Regions from separate parts of the Azotosporobacter soli genome, predicted to be linked through region 1. Evidence: riboswitches for the same ligand, from Rfam matches in the RefSeq annotation. Region 1 holds a riboswitch; the other holds the start of a gene.
What was found. A riboswitch is a leader RNA that binds a small molecule or an ion and turns the genes downstream of it on or off. The one in region 1 is predicted to bind cobalamin.

Region 2: another riboswitch for cobalamin. It lies ahead of cobI (precorrin-2 C(20)-methyltransferase); the one in region 1 lies ahead of QTL79_RS01425 (sirohydrochlorin cobaltochelatase).

Annotation. Positions count from the first base shown of each region.
Region 1 covers NZ_JAUAOA010000001.1:318,852-322,853, reverse strand. Annotated here, with positions in the region: gene QTL79_RS01435 (SDR family oxidoreductase) at 1-584, opposite strand, end outside; gene QTL79_RS01430 (winged helix-turn-helix transcriptional regulator) at 718-1,074, shown strand; cobalamin riboswitch at 1,425-1,606, shown strand; gene QTL79_RS01425 (sirohydrochlorin cobaltochelatase) at 1,905-2,858, shown strand; partial or broken gene QTL79_RS01420 (hypothetical protein) at 2,936-3,124, opposite strand; gene QTL79_RS01415 (TIGR03905 family TSCPD domain-containing protein) at 3,262-3,510, opposite strand; gene QTL79_RS01410 (DsrE/DsrF/DrsH-like family protein) at 3,529-4,002, opposite strand, start outside.
Region 2 covers NZ_JAUAOA010000009.1:99,658-103,659, reverse strand. Annotated here, with positions in the region: gene QTL79_RS10335 (IS1182 family transposase) at 1-1,454, opposite strand, end outside; cobalamin riboswitch at 1,728-1,911, shown strand; gene cobI (precorrin-2 C(20)-methyltransferase) at 2,027-2,734, shown strand; gene QTL79_RS10325 (sirohydrochlorin cobaltochelatase) at 2,764-3,561, shown strand; gene QTL79_RS10320 (ABC transporter substrate-binding protein) at 3,637-4,002, shown strand, end outside.

The DNA.
Region 1 (4,002 bases):
CCTGCCAGCTCTGGATGTTTAAGCGCATATACGCCAAAAGCAGCTGCATCATCCATACTGATCCAGGGTATTGCACCATCGGATGGCACAGGATAAGCTAGTGTTTGGTTGCCGACAACACCGGGGATAAGGAAATTTTCCATGTAAAATATAGGTTGAAGGATAATAGACGCAATGCCGCTTTCCTTCACATAAGCAACTGATTCTCTCTTAATATCAAAGGCAGTGACACCTGTCGCATCATCAGGAATAAAACCGCTGGTATTAAAAACGATAAGCTTAATATTGGCATGTTTGGCGGCGGCAATGGTATTGCGGATGAATTGGCGGTTACGATCCAGATTATAATCAACTGGCAATAGCAAGAATACCTTATCGACTCCTTCATGAGCTAAAGTAAGACTTCCGGCATCTGACAAATCGCCGACAAAGGCTGTAAATCCTTCCTTTTGAAGCTGAGCCGCCTTGTCCGGATTTCTTACAACCGTATGAACGGTGTATCCTTCTTTCAAAAGCTTGCGGGCAACTGCTCCACCTTGTACGCCGCTGGCTCCATAGACCAATATTTTTTCTTTATTTGCCATGATTCATCATCCCTTCGTTTAAGTAGTTTCATTTCATGCTCATAATTTATACTATAAGGTTAATGGTGAAATTACTAGTACGCACATTCGGGATATATAGTATCCTTGAGGATATCTAAAAGGAGGGGAAAAGTTGGATAAGCAGCACACTCAATGTCCGGTTGAGCTTACGGTCAATTTAGTCGGCGGCAAGTATAAGCTGGCCATTTTGCACCAGCTTTCGATTCATGGGGTCAGGCGGTTTAATGAATTACAAAGGCAACTTCCCAATATTACGCAGCGTACACTCACACGCCAACTGCGTGAGCTTGAAAGTGATGGGTTGCTTATTCGGAAAGTATATTCTGAAATTCCACCCAAGGTAGAGTATTCACTTTCAGAGACCGGGAAGGATCTTCACGCTATACTTTGCCAAATAGAGGATTGGGGGTTGAATTATATGGCAACTAACCCGAGAAGAGTAAGAAAAAGCAGTCAGGGACTAGAGTAATTAACTAGCTGCTAATCTCAGCATGAGTGCCCATATAGGTGTAGAAATATATCAGCAATGGTTGGTTTGTTATTTGGGTGAAAAATAAATCCAAATCATATCCCCATCATTTTCAAAGATATATTGTAAGTCAGATAACAATAAGCAATCCCCTTGCCAAAATGGCAGGAGGATTGCTTATTTATTTTGGGCAGGTTCTATGATGGTAATAATAGGGGCTTAAATTTGCAGCATTATTTGATCGGAGTTTACAAAACCTTTGTTTTAAGGGGAATAAACATCAGCTTATTCAATCAAGACAGCCCCGCTTGACGCATCCAACCATCTATGTTACTATCAAAACGTTGACAAAAGCATATAGTGAGACAGGTGCCCGTGAGGGCTTAATAGGGAAGTCCGGTGTAATACCGGCGCGGTCCCGCCACTGTAATGAGGAGCGAACCTGAAAGATGCCACTGGAGCGAATGCTTTGGGAAGGCTTGGGCGAGCGATGATTCAGAGCCAGGAGAACTGCCTGTTTGACAATCACCGTTTTTACCTGCGAGCGATGGGGAGGGGATTATGAGAGCTTCTTTTTGCCGACCGATTGTCGGTCGTAAGGTCCTCTTGTGATACGTCTCCTTTCCGTGCGCTGCGGGAGGGAGTTTTTTGTTTTCCTTCACAGGTTCTAATGCTCATGGAACTATGTGTGTGATGACTGCCGCGAGTGTAGACGCGGCAGGGTCCCGGCAACGGGACCGCTTTTTAAAACGACTTTTTACGATAAAAATGGTTTTAGGAGGTGAAAATGGTTTCGGCAACTGCCAGGTTAAAAAAGAGGAGTGAAATGAATGAAGAAGAAAAATTGTTTTGTAATGACGTTATTATTGCTGACGCTGTCTTTCGGCCTGTTCGGGCAGGGGCAGGCATTGGCTGCGCCTGAAGCAGGCAAGAAGGCGATACTGATGGTTAGCTTCGGCACCACTTTTAACGATACCAGAAAAGTGACGATCGATGCGGTAACCGATAAGGTTAAGGCGGCCTTTCCCGACTATGAAGTGCGTCAGGCGTATACCTCCCGGATCATCATCAAGAAACTGATGGATCGCGATAACCGACAGGTGGACACGGAAAAACAGGCGCTCGAAAAACTGAAAGAGGAAGGCTATAGTGAGGTCATCGTGCAGACGCTGCACATGGAAGCGGGCGACGAATACGACAAAGTATTGAAGATTGTTGACAGCCATGTGAAAGCGAAATCCTTCGAGCGTCTCACGCTCGGCCGTCCGATCTTCTATTTTACCGGTCAGGAAGAAAAACCGGATGATTATGCGCTGGCGATCAATGCGCTTAAGCTGCAGTTGCCGAAGCTGACGGAAAAAGAAGCGGTCGCCTTTATGGGACACGGCGGCGTGCATCCTTCCAACACCGCATATGCGGCGCTGCAGTTGAAGATGCAGGATGCCGGGCTGAAAAACGTCTATGTCTTCACGGTGGATGGCTACCCGACGATTGAGAACGTCATCGCGAAGGCGAAAGCCAACAAGGTGGAAAAGATCACGCTGATGCCGCTGATGGTGGTGGCGGGCGACCATGCGAACAATGATATGGCCGGGGATGAACCGAACTCTTACAAGTCCCAATTGATCAAAGCCGGTTTCAAGGTTGACGCCTATTTGCATGGCCTCGGCGAAAATAGCGGTATTCAGGACATTTATGTGCAGCATGTGAAAGATGCGATCGAGAACACGTACGACAAGACGAAGCGAGGCGCGGATCGTCCCGCGATTCCGGTTGTCGAATAATTGAATTTGCTAAAGACGCGTAGAGGGGCTGTCTCAAACAGGCGATTAAAATGCCGTTGAGACAGCCCCTCTATCATTTAATAGCGCTCGCCGCTGGCCAGCAGGGATTTCACGAACAAGAAGCGTTCCAAAACGATGGTCACCGTTTTAAATTCTCTGGCGAGGCTTGCGGTGTAGTAGATCGTGATGCCATCCACGGTCGTTTTCTCAAAGCCTGACGCGCTATCCGGCATGCCCCGTCGCACGGACGGGTAGGCGGGAGAAGAAGTCCCGCAACTGCCGCCGCTTCAAAGGCTGCGTGGCTGCTGCGCCAGTTTTAGCGTCAGGCAGGTGGAAGGTTCCTTGCGGCGCAGATAATCAAGCACCGCCGGCTCAAAAAGGATGTTCACTACATGACCTCCCTTTATGTGTTTTTCGTTGTCCGCGCTTCCAGCGCTCTGGCCAACTGATCGGCGCAGGACGTCTGGTTGCGGCAGATATTGCCTTTGAACTTGGAGATGACGTCTTCGACCGGCATGCCGTCGATCAGGCTGCTGATCGCCTTCAGGTTGCCGGGGCAGCCGCCGACAAAGTTGACGTTTTTAACAGCTCCGTTTTCAATATCGAATTGAATTTCATTCGGGCAAACGCCCTGCGGGATATAACGTTCCATAGTAAAAACAGCTCCTTTTTAAATAAACAGATTCACGTTGGCGTCTTCGGCTTCGTTGAGGTAGTAGCCGACGCCGCCGATTTTGACGCCGTCCAGCAGTTCTTCCTGTTTTAGCCCCATCACGTCCATCGACATTTGGCAGGCGACGATTTCGATGCCGGATTTTTGCGCGGCTTGCATCAGATCTTCCAGCGAAGAAATGTTCTTATCTTTCATGACCATGCGCATCATCTGGGTACCCATGCCCAGCATGTGCATGTTGGAGAGCTTCAAGTTTGTGCTGCCGCGCGGCATCATCCAGCCGAACATGCGGTCGATGATGCCTTTGGCAACAGGCGCGCCTTCGGGTTTGCGCAAGATGTTGAGCCCCCAGAAGGTGAAGAACATCGTCACTTTTTTGCCCATCGCGGCGGCGCCGTTGGCGATGACAAAAGCGGCTAAGGCTTTGTCAAGATCGCCGCTGAAGACGACGATCGTTTTGTTGTCTTTGCT
Region 2 (4,002 bases), on a different contig from region 1:
GCAAAGCGTAAGGTGCATTTTTCAATTTCAGTTATCCAATTTTCACTGCAAAAACGCAGTTTTTCGAAAAAACGTTGAAAAACAGGCGGTAATATACCCCTGCGTTTCTTCCAGGTCGCCAGTTTTTTCAGATTCATGCATGCAAAAGTAAGCGTCACCTGCATTTTCACTTTCTGCAGGCCACGCAGTTGCGTATAGCGCATTGCATGCTTTTCTTTTGCATCTGCAAAGACACGCTCAATTGTTTGCGAGCGCAATTTGTAAATATCGCGATATATCGGCATGTGCCGATACTCATCAGCAAGTTCCAGATAGGATTCCCATACATGCCTTTGGACTTGCTTTTGATGCGCTTTGCTCTGCGTGCATTGCTCTAAATGCGGACACACTTTGCATTGTTTTGCATCGCTTTTATATTCTTGATATCCTTCACGATTCGTCGTACTGTAGCCAAGCGCCTGGTTGCCAGGGCAAATCATGCATTCATAATATTCATCATATACGTATTCATATTTCTTGAAGAACCCTTCTTTTGTCATAGGACGCTTGTAGGGAACGACAGGAATTCGGCCACTGTCGATAATTTGTTTCATAATCCAGGGCGTTTTGTAGCCCGCATCGACGGCAACGGTTTCGGTTTCAGGGAAATAACTGACGACTCGTTCATACAGTTCATCAAACAATCGACTGTCATTAACATTGCCCGCTGCGACTTCGTATCCTAATATGAAGTTATGCCGGTCACAAGCCGTGTTGGTTACGTAGGCAAAGCATTTTTCATGCTCGCCTTTATGAAACAAGCCGCTTTCCGGATCCGTCGTACTTTGCGTGATGGTTTTACCTTGCGGCGGATTTTCATCGTCGTCTTTATCTTTTAACCGTTTCTTGCCATGGTTTTCGCGATCGGCTTGAATTTCCGCATTCAGTTCATCTTGATATTGCTTGGCCGGAATCGGCACAAACACTTTTGCGCTTTTCTTTTTGTTGGCTCGTGCTTTGATATGGGTTCCGTCAATGAATACGGAACTTGCATCAATGAAACCGCAGTTTACTGCTTCGTACAGGATGCGCATAAAGATCCGCTCAAACACATCGCTTCCTTGAAAACGCCGGGTATAATTCTTGCCGAAGGTTGAAAAGTGCGGGACTTTTTCGGTAAGGCCGTATCCGATAAACCAGCGGTAAGCCATATTTACTTCAATTTCTTTCATGGTTTGACGCATGCTACGAATGCCGAACAGGTATTGAATCAGTACGATCTTAAACAGACTCACCGGATCAATTCCTGGTTTGCCTCGTTCGGAGTCGCTATATAAACCGTCGACTTCGTCGTAGATGAAGCGAAAATCGATGGCTCGTTCAATGTCTCGTAATATATGATCTTTCGGTACTAAATCTTCTAAGCAGAAGAATTCAATTTGGCTTTGTTGACTTCGATCTTTTTTCTCGTACATAAAATCACTCCCGCTAATGATTTTATCATATCATTAGCGGGAGTGGAGATTTGTCTACAGTCTGAGGAAAACAGACGGCATTGCCGTCTGTTTTCCTTTTTAAGTGAACGAAGTCCGAGATGTGGTTTACATGGGGAGAAAGTAAAATCTGTCAAGCAAGGATATTGTGCAAAAATGGTGAAAAGGTGTGCATCTGCTAAAGCGACGTAATCTTTGGAGGAGAAACGATGGGGCATGCCTTTACAAGGACGCTGCGATGACGTACAATAACAAATAAGTGCATAAGGTGTAGGTGCCCTACGGGGCTTAATAGGGAAGACCGGTGTGATTCCGGCGCGGTCCCGCCACTGTAATGGGGAGTGAACCCAGGTTGTACCACTGAAGCCGTTTGGTTTTGGGAAGGGCTGGGGAAACGATGAGCCAAAGCCAGGAGAACTGCCTATACGACAATCACCGTTATTACCTACGAGCGATAGGGAGGGGATTTCGTACAGGCATTTTGTGTACGATTTCCCAACACGCTTGTGTTGGGATTTTTCATTTGCAAACGCAGGAAAGGATTGGTGGCAAGTATGGCTGGTATATTTTATGGTGTGGGCGTTGGCCCAGGAGATCCGCAACTATTGACGCTAAAAGCGGTCGAAGTCATTAAAGAGGCAGATGTGATTATTGCGCCGAAAACGGAGAAAAAAGAGGATAGTACGGCATTGTCGATCGCACGCCCCTATTTAAAAAAAGATGTGGAAGTGTTAAAACTTGTCTTTCCGATGATTAACGATAGCGAACGATTAGCGTTGGCTTGGGAAGATAATAAGAACGCAATTCTCGAACAATTGCAGGCAGGCAAGAAAGTTGTATTTCTGACGCTGGGCGACCCGATGTTTTTTAGCACGTATATGTATGTTTATCGTTTGTTAAAAGACTGCGGCTTTGCAATCGAAACGATTCCTGGCGTGCCTGCGTTTTGCGCGATGGGAAGCCGATTGGGTTTACCTTTGGCGGAAGGCAATGACGTCATGTGCATCGTGCCGGCTACAATGCAAGAGCAGGAACTCGACAAAATTTTGGAAACTGCCGATAATGTCGTATTGATGAAGGTGTATAAAAATTTTAAGCAGATCAGAGCGGGCTTAAAAAAGTACGGTTTCAGCGATAACGCGGTTATGGTCAGTAAATGCGGTTTGCCGGATGAAGTCATCAGTTATGATTTGAACGAAGTGGATGAAACATCAGTCAACTACTTGTCAACAATTTTGGCGAAAAAACATCCGTTGGGCTAGATAATAATTGGCGGAAGGAAGTGAGGCGCATGATACGCCAGACGAAAGCGATGGTCGTAGTCAGTTTTGGCACTACGCTTGCTTCTGCGCGAAAAACCTGCATTGAAAGTATTGAAAGAGATATGCGTCAATCCTTTCCGCAATATGATCATTACCGCGTTTTTACGTCGCAATTTGTCAGACGACGCCTTGCGTCAGAAGGAATTGAAGCGCCGAGCCTGGAAGAAGTATTAAAACAATTGCAGCAAGACGGTTATCAAGAGGTTTTAGTCCAGGTGACGCATGTTACTGCAGGACAAGAATTTTCAGATAAGGTTATTGCGGTCCTCGAACGGTGCAAGGGGATGTTTGCGACATTGCGAATCGGTCGGCCATTATTGGAAAGACCGGAAGATTATACGGCACTCGTAGCCGCGCTGCAAGAGCAGATCGAGAATTTGGCGCAGGGGCAGGCATTACTTTTGATGGGGCATGGCTCGCCCAACCGTGAAAATCCGGCATATGAGAGGCTCCAGCAAGAATTTGATAAGGGTAGTGAACAAGTGGTCGTTGGAGCATTAGAAGAGAATTGTCATCCCAACTTGGACGATGCGATCAAACTCTTGTTGCAGCGACGTGTTTGCAAGGTGAAACTGTTGCCATTGCTGCTGGTCTGCGGCGACCATGTGCTGAGGGACATGCTCGGAGCGCAAGCGGAGTCTTGGTTGAATCAGCTGCGTACGGCAGGATTCGAGGTTGAATTTGAGAAAACAGGCTTGGGCGAAAGAGTTGCGGTTCGCAATCTGTATATACAACACGCACGTGATGCGTTGACCGAGGCTGAATGAATAAGTGACCTGCATTTGTTGCCGGATAGTATATCCGGCCTTTGCCATTTCAAGTGGATGGGAGAAAAATGTGAAATGAGTATATGGATGAAAAAAACGGCATTGTTACTCGTTTTATTCGTAGTCATCGGTGTAGGTGGGTGCGGTGGCGCAAAGCAGGCGGAAAACAAGAATGCGTTTGCTGTCATCGCGGATGACAGCGGGCGACAGGTTGAACTGAAGCAAAGGCCGCAACGCATTGTTGTTTTATCAACCTCTTTGTTGGAGACGTTGTATGCTGCCGGTGGACAAGCGGTTGGCAAGCCGAATTCTCGGAATGCGCCGCCGATTTCCGGCACGGAAAATTTGCCGGAGATCGGCTATGTCTACAATGTAAATACGGAGCAGATACTCGGCTTGAAACCGGATCTTGTCATTGGTTTTCAGGGGATTCACGAAAAG